2 regions of the Microbacterium sp. RG1 genome follow, and region 1 is predicted to be linked to the other one. Evidence: riboswitches for the same ligand, from Rfam matches in the RefSeq annotation. Region 1 holds a riboswitch; the other holds the start of a gene.
The links. Region 1 has a riboswitch for thiamine pyrophosphate ahead of thiM (hydroxyethylthiazole kinase). Riboswitches for the same ligand answer to the same signal wherever they lie in the genome.
Positions count from the first base shown of each region.

Region 2: linked by a shared signal. The riboswitch ahead of EHF32_RS16115 (ECF transporter S component) and the one ahead of thiM (hydroxyethylthiazole kinase) in region 1 are both predicted to bind thiamine pyrophosphate.

Region 1 covers NZ_CP034121.1:555,255-562,175, reverse strand. The annotation lists gene EHF32_RS02595 (ABC transporter permease) at 1-680, shown strand, start outside; gene EHF32_RS02590 (bifunctional hydroxymethylpyrimidine kinase/phosphomethylpyrimidine kinase) at 691-2,169, opposite strand; gene thiE (thiamine phosphate synthase) at 2,166-2,813, opposite strand; gene thiM (hydroxyethylthiazole kinase) at 2,810-3,619, opposite strand; TPP riboswitch at 3,611-3,702, opposite strand; partial or broken gene EHF32_RS02575 (ABC transporter ATP-binding protein) at 3,746-4,458, opposite strand; gene EHF32_RS02570 (ABC transporter permease) at 4,455-5,546, opposite strand; gene EHF32_RS02565 (sensor histidine kinase) at 5,697-6,887, shown strand; gene EHF32_RS02560 (response regulator) at 6,887-6,921, shown strand, end outside.
Region 2 covers NZ_CP034121.1:2,944,472-2,951,392, reverse strand. The annotation lists gene EHF32_RS14430 (energy-coupling factor transporter transmembrane component T family protein) at 1-83, opposite strand, end outside; gene EHF32_RS14425 (ABC transporter ATP-binding protein) at 80-1,543, opposite strand; gene EHF32_RS16115 (ECF transporter S component) at 1,540-2,178, opposite strand; TPP riboswitch at 2,171-2,281, opposite strand; gene EHF32_RS14420 (D-alanyl-D-alanine carboxypeptidase family protein) at 2,319-3,917, shown strand; gene EHF32_RS14415 (TIGR03618 family F420-dependent PPOX class oxidoreductase) at 3,937-4,314, opposite strand; gene EHF32_RS14410 (SLC13 family permease) at 4,349-5,656, opposite strand; gene EHF32_RS14405 (J domain-containing protein) at 5,709-6,635, opposite strand; gene EHF32_RS14400 (hypothetical protein) at 6,707-6,921, opposite strand, start outside.

The DNA.
Region 1 (6,921 bases):
CGATCACGGGCGTGACCGAGGAGACGCTCGTCGGTACCGGATCGAGCATCACGCCGAACGCAGCCCTGTCGGACGAGCTGTTCACGCTGCAGAACACCGGCGTGCCCATCGATCAGCAGGACCGCTATGCCAGCGCCAGCGTGCGATTCGCCGCGAACGCCTCATCGGAGCAGATCGACGATCTGAAGCAGGCGCTCTCCGATGCGGGGTACACAGGCACGACCGTCGCGGACCAGCTCGGAACCTTCAAGACCGTGATCGACGCCATTGTGCTCGTGCTGAACGCCTTCGCGGTCATCGCCCTGCTCGCCGCGAGCTTCGGGATCGTCAACACCCTGCTGATGTCCGTTCAGGAACGTACGCGAGAGATCGGACTGATGAAGGCGATGGGCATGGGCTCCGGACGCGTCTTCACCCTGTTCAGCATCGAGGCGGCATTCATCGGGTTCCTCGGCAGCGCCATCGGCGCAGGCATCGGCATGGTCGCGGGCACGGCGATCAGCGGCGCTCTGTCCAGGGGACTCTTCGCCGATCTGGCCGGGCTCCAGCTCATCGCGTTCGATCCGCTCTCAATCGTCACGATCATCCTCGTCGTGATGGTCATCGCCTTCCTGGCGGGCACCCTGCCGGCGGCGCGAGCCGCACGAGCAGACCCGGTGACATCCCTGAGGTACGAGTAGCTGCGGCGCGTCACCGCGACGCGGCGAAGAAGGCGAGTTCGTGACGTGACGACACCAGGAACGCGTCGTGCATCGCGGCTCGGGTCGCCGCATCCGCCGTCGCCGCCGACCGGGCGACGATGTCGATCGCGCGGCGGGTGGACTGAGCGAAGACCGGGTCGGCATAGGTCTCCAGCCAGGAGCGATACGCGTGCCCGTGATGCGAATGCGCCTGCAGTCGCTCCCCCACGTCCTGGTAGATCCAGTAGCAGGGCAGCAGCGCCGCGATCAGCACGCGGTAGTCGCCGCGGGCGGAGGTCGCCAGCAGGTGGTCGAGGTAGGCCGTCGTGACCGCATCCGGACGCGCCCCGACACCGGATTCGCCCGCGAGCCAGTGATCGTGCAACTGCAGCTCGCCGACGATCGCATTCTGCGCGCTTCCTGCCCAGAACGCGCGCTCGGCGGAGTCCGGCGCACGGCGCGCGGCATCGGCGAGGACGCGAGCATAGTCGCGCAGGTACAGCGCATCCTGGGCGAGATAGCCGAGGAACGCGTCCCTCTCCAGCGTGCCGTCGCCCAACCCCCGCACGAACGGCAGGTCGTCGATCTCGGCACGGATGCCGGCGATGTCCTCCCACCACCCGGTCTCGACCTCGCGCGCGGTCGGCCGGGTGTCGAGACCGCCGCGTTCCCAGAGCCCGGCGAAGTGGCTGATCGGACCGTTGCCCGAGCCGACCTCGAGCTCAGCGCCGTGACGGATGCTCTCGGCGAGCCACCTCTTCGACTCCGCCGTCGCCTGCGCCCACTCGCCGGTGGCCGCCGCGCGGGTCGCCACCGCCGATGAGAGCGAGCAGCCCGTGCCGTGCGTGTTCCGGGTGCGGATGCGGGTACCGGCGAACTCGGTGACGGAGACGCGACCGTCGATGATCTCCACGAGCGCATCCGGCAGCCGCTCCCCCGACAGGTGACCGCCCTTGGCGAGCACGCGCACGCCGTGCGCACGAGCCACGACGCTCGCCTGCGCGAGCACGTCGGTCCACGCCGAGGCCTCGGGTGCGCCCGCGAGGATCGCGAGTTCGGGGATGTTCGGGGTCACGAGGTCGACGTGCGGCAGCAGCCGCCGGAGGGCGTCCTCGGCATCCGCGTCCAGCAGACGATCGCCGCTCGTCGCGACCATCACCGGGTCCAGTACGACGACCGGCGGGCGGATGCGGCCGAGCCAGGCCGCGACCGTCTCGATCACCTCGACGGTGGCGAGCATGCCGATCTTCACCGCATCGATCCGCACATCGTCGGAGACGGCGTCGAGCTGCTCGGCGAGGAACGCGATGGGCGGCACGTGCACCGAACGCACGCCGTGCGTGTTCTGCGCGACGAGGGCGGTGACGACGGCCATGCCGTAACCGCCGTTCGCGGCGATGCTCTTGAGGTCCGCCTGGATACCCGCGCCTCCCGTCGGGTCGGTTCCCGCGATGCTCAGCACCCGCACAACGGCGCGCACGGCACTCATGCCGCATCCCATGCCGCGCGCAGCATACGGACCGCTTCTGCGGGGTCGCTCGCACCGCAGATCGCCGACACCACGGCCGCGCCCGCCGCACCCGCTCGCCGCAGCGGGCCCAGGTCGGTGGCGGTGACACCGCCGATCGCCACGGCGGGCAGCGCGCTCGCCGCGACCAGTCGCGCAAACGACTCGTGGCCCAACGGTGGCGGCGCATCGCGCTTCGTAGCGGTCGCGTGAAGCGCACCGATGCCGACGTAGTCCACGACACCGCTGTCGGATGCGGAAGCCAGCTGCTCCGGCGTGGCGGCGCTGAGGCCGACGATCGCGTCATCGCCCACCAGTGCGCGCACGGCGTCCGGCGGAAGATCGCTCTGTCCCACATGCACTCCCGACACGCGCGCGCCCGCGTGGCGAGCGGCGAGGAAGACGTCCACGCGGTCGTTGACGAGCAGCGCGACGCCGTCGGGCAGCACGACCGACACCCTCGTCACCGTGTCGAGGAAGCGACGTGCGGAGGCGTCCTTCTCGCGCAGTTGCACCGCCGTGACGCCGTTCGCCGCCGCCTGGCGCACCACGTCGACGATGTCGTGGCCCGCCGCCGCGGCGATGCCCGCATCCGTCACGAGGTACAGCGAGAGGTCCGCGTTCACGAGATCACCGCGCGGATGCGAAGCGTGTCGGCGTCGAGGCCGGCGAGCGCGTCGAGGAACGCGACGGCGAAGCCACCCGGGCCGGTGGCACGCTCCGCGGCGAGCTCGGCGGCCACGTTGTAGACGGTGACCGCGGCGATCACCGCCGCGAAGCGATCCTCCTCGACGCCCGCGAACGCCGCCATGACGGCGCCGAGAGCGCATCCGCCACCGGTCACGCGTGTCAGCAACGCGTCGCCGTTGCCGAGCCGCACCTCGCGGGCGCCGTCCGTGACCACGTCCACCGCGCCGGAGACGGCGATGATCGCGCCGGTCGTCTGGGCGATGCGCCGGGCTGCGGCGACCGCATCCTCGACGCCGTCCGTCGCGTCGACTCCGCGGCCTCCGATGCCCGAGCCGTCGAGGGCGATGATCTCGGACGCGTTGCCGCGTACGACGCTCGGCGCCGTCGCGACGAGCTCAGCGGCCAGCGCGGTGCGCACCGGCAGCACACCGATCGCCACGGGGTCGAGCACCCAGGGAGTACCCGCATCCTGGGCGGCCGCCACTGCCTCGCGCATCGCCTCCCGCTGCTCGGCGCCGGGTGTGCCGAGATTCACCAGGACGCCCGAGGCGATGCGGGCGAACGGCCCCGCCTCCTGCGGGATGTCGACCATCGCCGGAGCCGCCCCGAGGGCGAGGAGGACGTTGGCGGTGAAGCCCGTGACCACCGCGTTGGTCAGGCACTGCACGAGCGGGCCGTGCTCCCGCACCGCATCCCAGGTCCGGATGGTGGATTCGATCAGGTTCTCTGGCGCGCGCGTCATGTGCGACATCCCTCCGCTCGTACTGACGAGATCAGGTTCGACGGGTGTGATCTCAGCCCCGCAGGGCACCCCGTGTCGTATGTGTGGGTTCAGGTTAGCGGACGACTCGGGCGGCGAGCGCGTCGATCACACCGCATCGGCGAGGCTCGTCCTCCGACCCTCGATCCGGCCGTCGACGACGGTCACGAGCTCATCCAGCGCCTCGCGGTGTACGAGGTCATGGGTGACGAGGAGGGTGGCGATGTCGCGTTCGTGCGTGAGGTCCGCGATCAGCTGCATGATTTCCGCCCCGCGCTCCTGATCCAGCGCACTGGTCGGCTCATCGACGAGCAGGACTTCCGGCTCGTGCACGAGCCCGCGGGCGATCGCCACGCGCTGCCGCTGTCCCCCGAGAGCTGGTGCGCGCGTTTGTCGGCGTGCTCGAGGAGACCGACGGCTGCGAGGAGCTCGTCGACGCGGGCATCCACCTTCGCTCGCCTGCTCCGACCGGCGCCGCCGAGCCGTGCCATGACCTGCAACTGCTCGCGAGCCGTGAGCGCCGGAAGCAGGTTGGACTGTTGGAAAACGATGCCGATGCGCTCTCGTCGCAGCTGCGTGGCGTCCTTCCTGGAGAGCTGAGCGGCGTCGATGGCCGCCTCGCCGGCTCCGATGAGCACGCCGCCGCGATCGGGGCGGATCAGAGTCGCCGCGACTGCGAGGATGCTCGACTTGCCCGACCCCGAGGGGCCGGTGATGCCGGTGACAGAGCCGTTCTCGCCGTGAAGGGTGACGTCGTCCACGGCGGTGATGCGGTTGTCCCCGTCGGGGAAAGTGAGGGTGATGTTCTGCAGTTCGATCATCGGTTGCTCCCGAGGGCGGTGAGAGGGTCGGCTTTGGTAACGGACCGCAGCGCGAACGCGGCCCCTGCGAGTCCCAGCACCGCCATCACGGCGGCTGGGGCGAGAGTGGTGAGCGGACTGATCACGAAGGGCAGTGCGCGCCCCGCGAGCGTGCCCAGGGCCACGACCGCGGCAAGACCGACACCGATCCCGGAGAGGAGGACGATCGAGGCTTGGCCGAGGGCATCCCTCACGAGCGAGCCGGTCGTCGCGCCGAGGGCTTTGAGCACGGCGATATCGCCAGCACGTTGCATTGTCCAGACCGTGAAGAACGCGCCCACGACGAGTGCGGAGATCCCGAACAGCATCGCGATCATCAACCCGAGCGAACCGATCTCCGAGCGGAAGGCCTCAAGTGCCGTGAGGCTCGCCAGGGGCGTCTCGGCGACGGTACCCGTCTCGGCGCCGATCGCCTGCCAGTCGGCGTTTCCGGTGACGGCGAGCACCGTCGCGGTGCCGTCGCCGCCGACGCGCCTGCTCGCTGTGCTCCACGCATCCGAGGTCAGAGCGATGACCGGTGTGTGGCTGTACCAGAGGTCGCCGCCGATGACGGCGACGGTGAACTCTTGGCCGGTGATCGAGATGGCATCGCCCGCCGCGACGCCGAGTGCTGAGGCGGCTCCCGAAGAGAGCCCCACCTCGTCGTCGCGAACGGGAACGATCTCGAACAGGGGGTTGGAGGCGTCATCCGACGTCTTCTGGGGCAGCCCGAAGAGCGCGACGCCCGTCGGGTCGGCGGCACCGACGACTGAGGCCCGTGACTGAACGATCCCGATCGGAGTCACCGACTCGATGCCGCCGGCCTCGCGCCATGCCGTGACGGTCTCCTCGTCGAGAGAGGAGGTCGCGTAGCTGGGATCGCTGTTGTGGGGCTTTTGCAGCACGAGCCTGTCGCCCGGCAACTCGAGTACGGCGGAGACGTTCTGAGCGGCCAGGCCTCCGGTGAGCCCGGCGAGGAAGCCGACGAGCAACGTGATCAGGGCGACGACCGCCCCGATCAGCAGAAATCGACCACGGGCGAACCGCAGCTCTCTCCAGGCGACGAACACGCTGGTACCTTTCCCGCTCGTGCACTCTGCCCGAGCTCGACTCCACACTCGTTGTCGGAAGGGCTGGCCGGCATCGCCCGAATCGTGGGATTCAGGATCGAACTTTCGGTTGATGGCCGTGCCGTGCCCCGCACCTAGGCTGAGACCGTCATGTCGCCTTCGACGCTCACACCCGTGTTCACGGGCCTTCGTGTGGGCTTGCATGCCCTCATGATCGGGCTCGCGGGCTTCGCGGTCGTCCGCGCGTTCCTCATCTCCGCGGAGACGGGGACGTGGACATCGGTCGCCGCTGTGGCCTTCGTGACTGTGTATCTCTCGGGCGCATGGGCAGGACGGATGCGGCGTGATCCGCACGTCTCCCGTCGCGGCTACGCCGTCGGCTGGGTCGCCGCCCTCACCCTGTTGTGGGCGGTGCTGACGTGGTTGAGCCCGGAGGGCGCGTATCTCGCATTCCCTCTCTTCTTCCTCTATCTCCACGTGCTGCCCGGACGCGGCGGGGTCGCGGCCATCGTGGTCACCGCCGCTTTCGCGATCCTCGCATTGGGCCTGCACCTCGGTTTCAGCGTGGGAGGAGTGATCGGCCCGCTGATCGGCGCCGGTGTGGCCGTGCTGATCGGACTCGCCTACCGGGCATTTCGCCGGGAGGCGGAGGAGCGTGAGCGCCTGCTGGCAGAGTTGATCCGCACGCGACAGCAACTCGCGGAGAGCGAGCGTGCGCAGGGTGCGCTGAGCGAACGCGCCCGCCTCGCTCGTGAGATCCATGACACCGTCGCCCAGGGCCTGTCGTCGATCCAGATGCTGCTGCGTGCCGCCGAACGCGACATCCCCGATCCTGGCGCCGGGTATGTGCGGCTCGCCCGTGAGACGGCGGCGGACAGCCTCGCCGACACGAGGCAGATCATTCGCGAGCTCACGCCGGACCGGTTGGGAGATGGTCTGGTCGCAGCCCTGGAGCGACTCGGTCGGGAGCTGTCCGAGCGCTCGTCGATCACTGTGGAAGTGGATGCGGAGGAGCTCGCTCTTCCCATGGGAATCCAGACGGCACTGCTGCGCATCGCGCAGGGTGCGCTCTCCAACACGGTCCGACAGGCTCACGCCACGCAAGTCGCCGTCGAGCTTCGCGGCGACGACTCCACGGTGTCGCTGACAGTGCGCGATGATGGGCAGGGCTTCGATGCGGCGTCGACGGTCGGCGACTCGCATGGCGCGGACTCCTTCGGACTGCACGCCATGCGTGAACGCGTCGAGCAATTCGGCGGCACCCTCGACGTCGACTCTGCTGCGCAGCAGGGCACGAGGGTCACCGCGCGGCTGCCGCTGACGGAACGGGAGAGCAACTGATGATCCGGATCCTGCTCGCCGATGACCACCCGGT
Region 2 (6,921 bases), 860 kb from region 1:
ACCACGAGAGTCGCGATGAGCTTGGTGACCGGGTTGATCCGCCCCAGAGGGCTCGCCGAGGCGTCGATCGCGAACAGGCTCATGAGGCCCGACCCAGCCGCAGCTCGTCGTCGGCGAGCGCCGCGACGAGGGCGGGATCGTGCGAGACGACGCCGATCGCGGTGCCGTCGGCGCGAAGCTCGTCGATCAGATCCGCGAGCTCTCGCCAGGTGCGCGCGTCCTGCCCGTAGGTCGGCTCGTCGAGCAGGATGACCCGCGGCGCAGTCGCAAGGACCGCGGCGACGGTCAACCGGCGCTTCTCTCCGCCCGAGAGAGTGAAGGGGTTCACCTCGGCGAGACGCCCCAGACGCAGGCGCTCGAGCAGCGGATCGACGCGCGCGGCCACCTCCGCCTCCGAGAGCCCCAGCGCACGAGGACCGACGGCGAGCTCGTCGCGCACGCGAGCGGTGAGCAGCTGGTGCTCCGGCTCCTGGAAGACGGTGCCGATGCGCGTGAGCAGCTGGGCTGCGCGCCACCGAGACGGATCGGATCCGACGCCGGCGGCCAACGCATCCGCCGCCCGCACCTCGCCTGCGATCGGCGGCAGCAGCCCGGCGAGGGTGAGCGCGAGCGTGGACTTGCCGGCGCCGTTGGCTCCCGTGATCGCAAGCGCCCGCCCCGCGTTCAGCTGCACGTCGATCCCGGATGCGGCGGCGAGCGCCTCGCGGCGGCCGATCCGACGGCGCCCGACCGCGAGACCGGCGCCGACCACGAGCGGGGGGGATTCTCCGGCGCGCGGGCGCGGCGTGATCCGCACGGGGACTCCCGGCACCCACACGCCCGCCTGCGTCAGGGCATCGGCCGCCGTGGCGAAGACGTCGGCGGGCGAGCCGTCCGCCAGCACCCCGCCGTCGGGCGCGAGCACGACGACGCGCTCGACGAGATCGGCCCACAGGTCGACGCGGTGCTCGACCACGACGAGCGTCGCCCCGGTGCGAGTCGCGACGGCGGCGACCGCATCCCGCACCTGACGAGCGCCGTCGGGATCGAGGTTGGCCGTCGGCTCGTCGAGCAACAGGAGCTTCGGGCGCATGGCCAGCGCACCGGCCAGCGCGAGCCGCTGCTTCTGCCCGCCCGACAGCGCGGACGTGGGGTGGTCGAGCGGCACCGGCAGCCCCACGGCATCCAGCGCTTCACCGACTCGTGGCCAGATCTCGTCGGCCGGCACGCCGAGGTTCTCGCATCCGAACGCGACATCGTCGCCGACGCGAGCGAGGATCACCTGGGCGTCGGGATCCTGCAGCACCATGCCCGCGACCCCGCGGACGAATGCGGGGTGCGCACCGTCGACGCTCAGCTCCCCGGTCGCCTCGCCGTCCTCGTCGCCGCCCAGCACACCGGCGAAGGCGCGCAGCAGCGTCGACTTGCCCGCGCCGCTCGCGCCCAGCAGCAGCACCCGCTCGCCGGGCTCGATCGTGAGATCGATGTCGGCGACGGCCCAGCGTCTGCGGCCCGCGTGCCGCCACCCCCACCCGCGGGCGATGACCCGCGCGCCGGGAGTCACGCCGCGTCGGCGGCTTCGACGATGCGCGCCTGCCGTCCGGAGGCGAACCGGTCGAGCGCTCCCGTGGCAGCGAGCGCGCGGGCGATGAGCCACGAGACGAGCCCCGCGATGAGGATGCCCGAGACGATCGCCGAGACGAAGTAGATCGCGCGGGGGCCCGCGTCGTACGCGGCGATGGAGGAGAAGTTGGTGTCGAGCAGCGCCACGGCCAGTCCCGTGAGCGCACCCGAAACGAGAGCGACCCAGAGACGGTAGTTCGCGTAGGCGAACAGCGCGAAGCCGAGTTCGGCTCCCACCCCCTGCACCACTCCCCAGATGAAGGTGGTGAAGCCCCACTGCGTGCCGAGTGCCATCGAGACGACCGCCGCGACGATCTCGCCGTACAGCGCGGCGCCCGGCTTGCGGATGATGAGCCCGGTGAGGACACCCGCGAACAGCCATCCTCCGGCGAGCAGACCCTCGAGCCCCGGCAAGAACGCGAGCGCCGTGCTCAGCGGCGTCCAGGCCTGACCCCAGACCCAGAAGATGACGCCGGCCGCGACGCCGATCACGCTGGCGACGACGATGTCGACGACCCGCCACCGCCACCGGGAGGTGAGGGAAGGACGAGCGGATGTGGACGTGGACGTATGCATTGATGCTCCTTCCTGCGCCGGCATGATCCGGATCAGGTTCGACGGTCGAAGCGTGGATCCGCTTCCTCTCAGCCCGGCTCACCGGACTCCCGTGGTTGACGTGCCGAGTATAGACCCGCTGCTCGCGCTACCGTAGGCGGGTGACCGTGACTGGCCCGACCCCGCCCACTCGGCGTTCGCTGCGCCGCGGCGGAGACGCCGAGCCGTCCGTCGACGAGGCTCCTCTGCCGCCCCACGACCTCGAGATCGAGGTGCCGCGCGCGCCGGTCGACGCCGCATCCACTCCCGCGATGATCGCCGCCGCGAGCTTCAACGGCACGCCGGAGGACGCCGCCACGGAGCACTCCTTCTCCCCGGCCCAGGATGCGGCGGCATCCGTGCCGGTCGTCGTGCCTCCCGTGACCACGGCGCTGAACTGGGTCGACGAGACCGCGGTCGCACGGGCGTCGGGGACGACTCCACAACTCGAAGCCGCGGGCGCAGCATCGTTCACCCCCGTCGCCGCGGACCTTCTCGCCCGCGCCCCCCGCCGGACGCCGTGGCGTCCCGGGGTCCTGGTTCCGATCGCACTGATCGTCGCGGTCGTCGCGGCGTATTGCGGCACCACACTGCTGTGGCCGCTGTACGCCGTCGCCCCGACCGTGCAGGCGTCGGCCCTCGAGGCCACCCCGTCGGCCGCGGCCGTCGGAGCGTGGCCGGGTGCCGGCAGCGCGGCCGTCGTCGTCGACGGCGTGGGTTCCCCGATCGCCTCCAGCCCCGATGCCCGCTCGATCGCCAGCATCACAAAGGTCGTGACCGCGATGGTGGTGCTCGACCAGATGCCTCTCGCAGCAGGCGAACAGGGCCGGGAGTTCGCGTTCAGCGCTGCCGACGAACGCGAGTACTGGTCGTACCGCCGCAACGGCGAATCGGCGCTCGACGTTCCGGTGGGCGGCACGCTGACGGAGTACCAGATGCTGCAGGGCATGCTCATGGGATCCGCGAACAACTATGCGGACCGCCTCGCCGACACCATCTGGCCCAACAACGCGGTCTACGCGCGGGCGGCCAACGACTGGCTCGCAGCGCACGGACTGACCGGCATCACGATCGCCGGCCCCGCCGGCATCGAGGCCGAGAACGCCGCCACCCCTGCAGCTCTGCTGGAGGTCGCCAAGCGCGCGCTCGCCGACCCCGTCATCGCCGAGATCGTGCGCACCCCCTCCGTCGAGCTTCCCGGGGCGGGTCTCGTCGAGAACACGAACAATCTGCTCGCGGATCCCGGCGTCGTCGGCCTCAAGACCGGCACGCTCGACTCCTACAATCTCCTCGCCGCCAAAGACGTCACGATCGGCGACACCACGGTCCGCATCTACGCCGCGACGCTCGGCCAGCCCGACGTCGAGACGCGGGATGCGGCGACGCGCGCCCTCTTCGCCCAGGTCGAGCAGGAACTGCAGCTCACGCCCTCGGTCGCGGCCGGCACGACCGTCGGACGGGTGGAGACGAGGTGGGGCGCGACGGTTCCGATCGTGACCGCGGCCGACGCCGACGTGGTGCTGTGGAACGGCTCTGCCGCGTCGCTGGCGACCTCGTTCGATCTCGGCGACGCGCGCGAGCGGGGCGACGTGGTCGGCTCGCTCGTCGCGACCGGCCCCAAGAACGCGTCGACGGTGGACGTCGTGCTCGACGGCGAACTGGACGGCCCGAGTCCCTGGTGGCGGCTGACGCACCCGCTCGAGCTGTTCGGTCTGGTCTGAGCCCCGCGGGAGCCCGCTCTCAGGCGCGGAAGTCGGGGGATCCGAGCACGCGCTCGACGGTGATCTCGAGCGCGACGCGATCGGGGTTCGGACGGGGCTCGCGGTAGCGGCGTGTGTAGAGCTCGACGGCGTGGGCGACCGCATCCGCATCCTCGACGACGCGCGCCGGACCCTCGAAGCTGAGCCAGCGGCGGCCGTCGACGGTGTTGACGCTGGCGCGTCCGGTGCGCTCGACGTTGAGGAACTTCTGCGTGCCGCGGGAACCGATCACCCGCACGATGCCGTCCTCGTACGTGATGCCGACCGGCACCGAGTGGATGCGGCCCTGCCGGTCCAGCGTCGACAGGGTTGCCAGGTGGTACTCGGCCAGGAACGCGCGCGCGGCATCGGTGATCACCGCCTCAGCCTGCCAGAGCCGGATAGGCGCCGGCTCAGAACCGCCAGATGAGCGGCACGTACAGCACGGCCGCCGCGAGGAACAGCAGGGCGAGCGGGAGCCCGAGACGCCAGTAGTCGCCGAACCGGTACCCGCCAGGGGACAGCACCATCAGGTTGGCCGGCGTCGCGACGGGTGTCAGGAAGGACGCCGCTCCGGCGACGGTCAACGCCATGAGGAAGGCGAGGGGACTGACCCCGAGGTCCACCGCGATCGTGGTGGCGACGGGCGCGACGATCAGCACCGTCGCGACGTTCGAGATGAACTGACCGAGCACGACGGTGACGACGCAGACCGCGAGCAGCGCGAGGTGCGGATCCGCCGAGCCGACGACGCGGAGAACCCCGTCGGCCACGACCTCCGCGGCGCCGGTCTGCAAGAACGCGGCCGAGAGCGGGATCATGCCTGCGATGAGCACCAGCGTCGTCCACGAGATGTCCTGATACAGGGCGGGAAGCGTCACGACGCGGGTGAGCACGAGGGCACCGGCCGCCACGAGGCCCGCAACCGCGGGCGGCGTGAGTCCCGTCGCCAGGAGCACGACCATGATGGCGGTGATCACGAGGGTACGTCGGGCTCCCCGCCGCATCCCGGTCGGCACCGTCCGAACGGCGCCGGTGCGGACGGCCTCCGGTACCAGCGACAACGTCTCCGCCTCGCGCGGCCCGGGCGCGGCATGCGCGGCAGCATCGGGCAGGGAGGGCAGCAGACGGTCTCCGAACAGGATGATGATGGTGAGGGCGGCTGCCAGCAGCGGCAGCCCGACGAGCGCGAACTCCGCGAAGCCGAACCCTCGGCCGGCCTCGGCCTCGGCGAGCTCTGAGACGACGACGTTCACCGGCGTCCCGGTGAGGGTGAGCAGCGACGCAGCCGATGCGAGGAAGGCCAGCGGGATCATCACTTTCGACGCGGGAATGCGGGCACGTCGGGCGATCACTGCGGCGACGGGGACGAGGGCGGCGACCGCGCCGTTGATGCTGAGGAAGGCGGTCAGCACGGCCACGAGTGCGCCGAGTGCGCCGATGACCGGGCCTCGACGCTGGCCGGCGCGAGCGACGATCAGGCCTCCGAGCCAGCGGGTGATGCCGCTGCGCTCGAGCGCGCTGGCCACGACGAACAGGCTGGCGATGAACAGCACCGTGGGATCGCCGAACCCGGCGAGCGCTTCGGGAAGGGTGAGCACGCCGGTCGCCCACAGGGCGAGGGCGACGCCGATCGCCACGACCTCGAGGGGTATGCGGCCCGAGAGGAACGCGAGCACTGCCAACCCCAGGATGAGGAACGTCGCGGCGATCGGATCCATGCCTCCACGCTAGCGGCGGGTGGCTCGCCGCATCCGGCCCGCGACCGTGCGATCAGACGAAGCGCACCGTGGCGTCCAGGCGCGTACGCACGTCGAACACCTCGTTGCCCCCGATGTCGCGCGCGCCCGTCACACCACGCCGCAGCACGGTGGCCAGCGCCGAGCGCCCGGCGACCACGACGGGCGTACCGCGCACGGTGCCGAGCTCGGTGATCTGCTGGGCGAGGTCGTTGTCGGGCAGCACGACGATCGCGCCGCTGAAGCGCACCCGTGCCGCTCGGGCGACGACCCGCATCCGCGACAGCAGATCGCTGACGGGGGCGCCGACGACGGCGGGGCCGATGATCTCGCCGCGACGGAAACCGACCGGGCCGCCGAAGTCCTCCGAGAGCACCCCGTACAGACCGCTCGGACCGAGCACGATGTGGTCGAGCTTCTCGTCGAGGTCTCCGCTACGACCGGATGCGGCGACGTCGTGCCAGACGCTGTAGCCCATGCCGAGGTCGGCGACGATGCGGGCGGTCGCCTCCTCGGCGAGCGCGTCGGCCAGGAGGCGCCGGATCTCGCGCGGCGCCGAGCGCACCAGCTGCGCGTCGTAGGGATCGGGCACCTCGGCACCGCGCCCCACCCACTCGCGGATGAGCGTGAGATACCGTTCGCGCCGCCATCCACCAGGCTGGCCGGCGGATCGTGCGCGCGGACGCGTGTCCTGCCGTGCTCGCGGCGGCGTCCATGCACCTTCCGCCTCGGGCGCAGCGCTCACCGCGCCCCGGCCGCGGTCGTAGGCCGCTCGCGCCTCGGGCGTGCCCACGAGTTCCCACGCGCGCTGCACCTCGACGAAGCGCACCGCGTCGCCGCCGGTGTCGGGATGCGTCTCGCGCAGGCGCACCCGGAACGCACGCCGCAGGGTCTCGTCGTCGGCATCGGCTGCGACCTGGAGGATGTCGTACGCGGATGCGGAGAGGGGACTGTCGAACACGCCGCCTCGCTTTCACCTGCCGCACGGCAGCGTCCAGGCTACCGGCCCGCGCCTGTTCGGGCGCCGTGAGCTCAGCGTCGTTCGTTTCGTCGCGCGTAGGCGGCGGCCTTGCGACTGGACAGGGCGAGGAGCACCAGGATGTCGAGGCCGAGGTTCAACAGGGTGCTGCTGATGCGGATGTCCTGGCCCTGCACCCACCAGGCCGAGAAGGCGAAGCTGATCGACAGCACAGAGAAGAAGAGCACGGTGACCCGCGAACGGTTGCCGCCGCGCAGGACGAAGATCG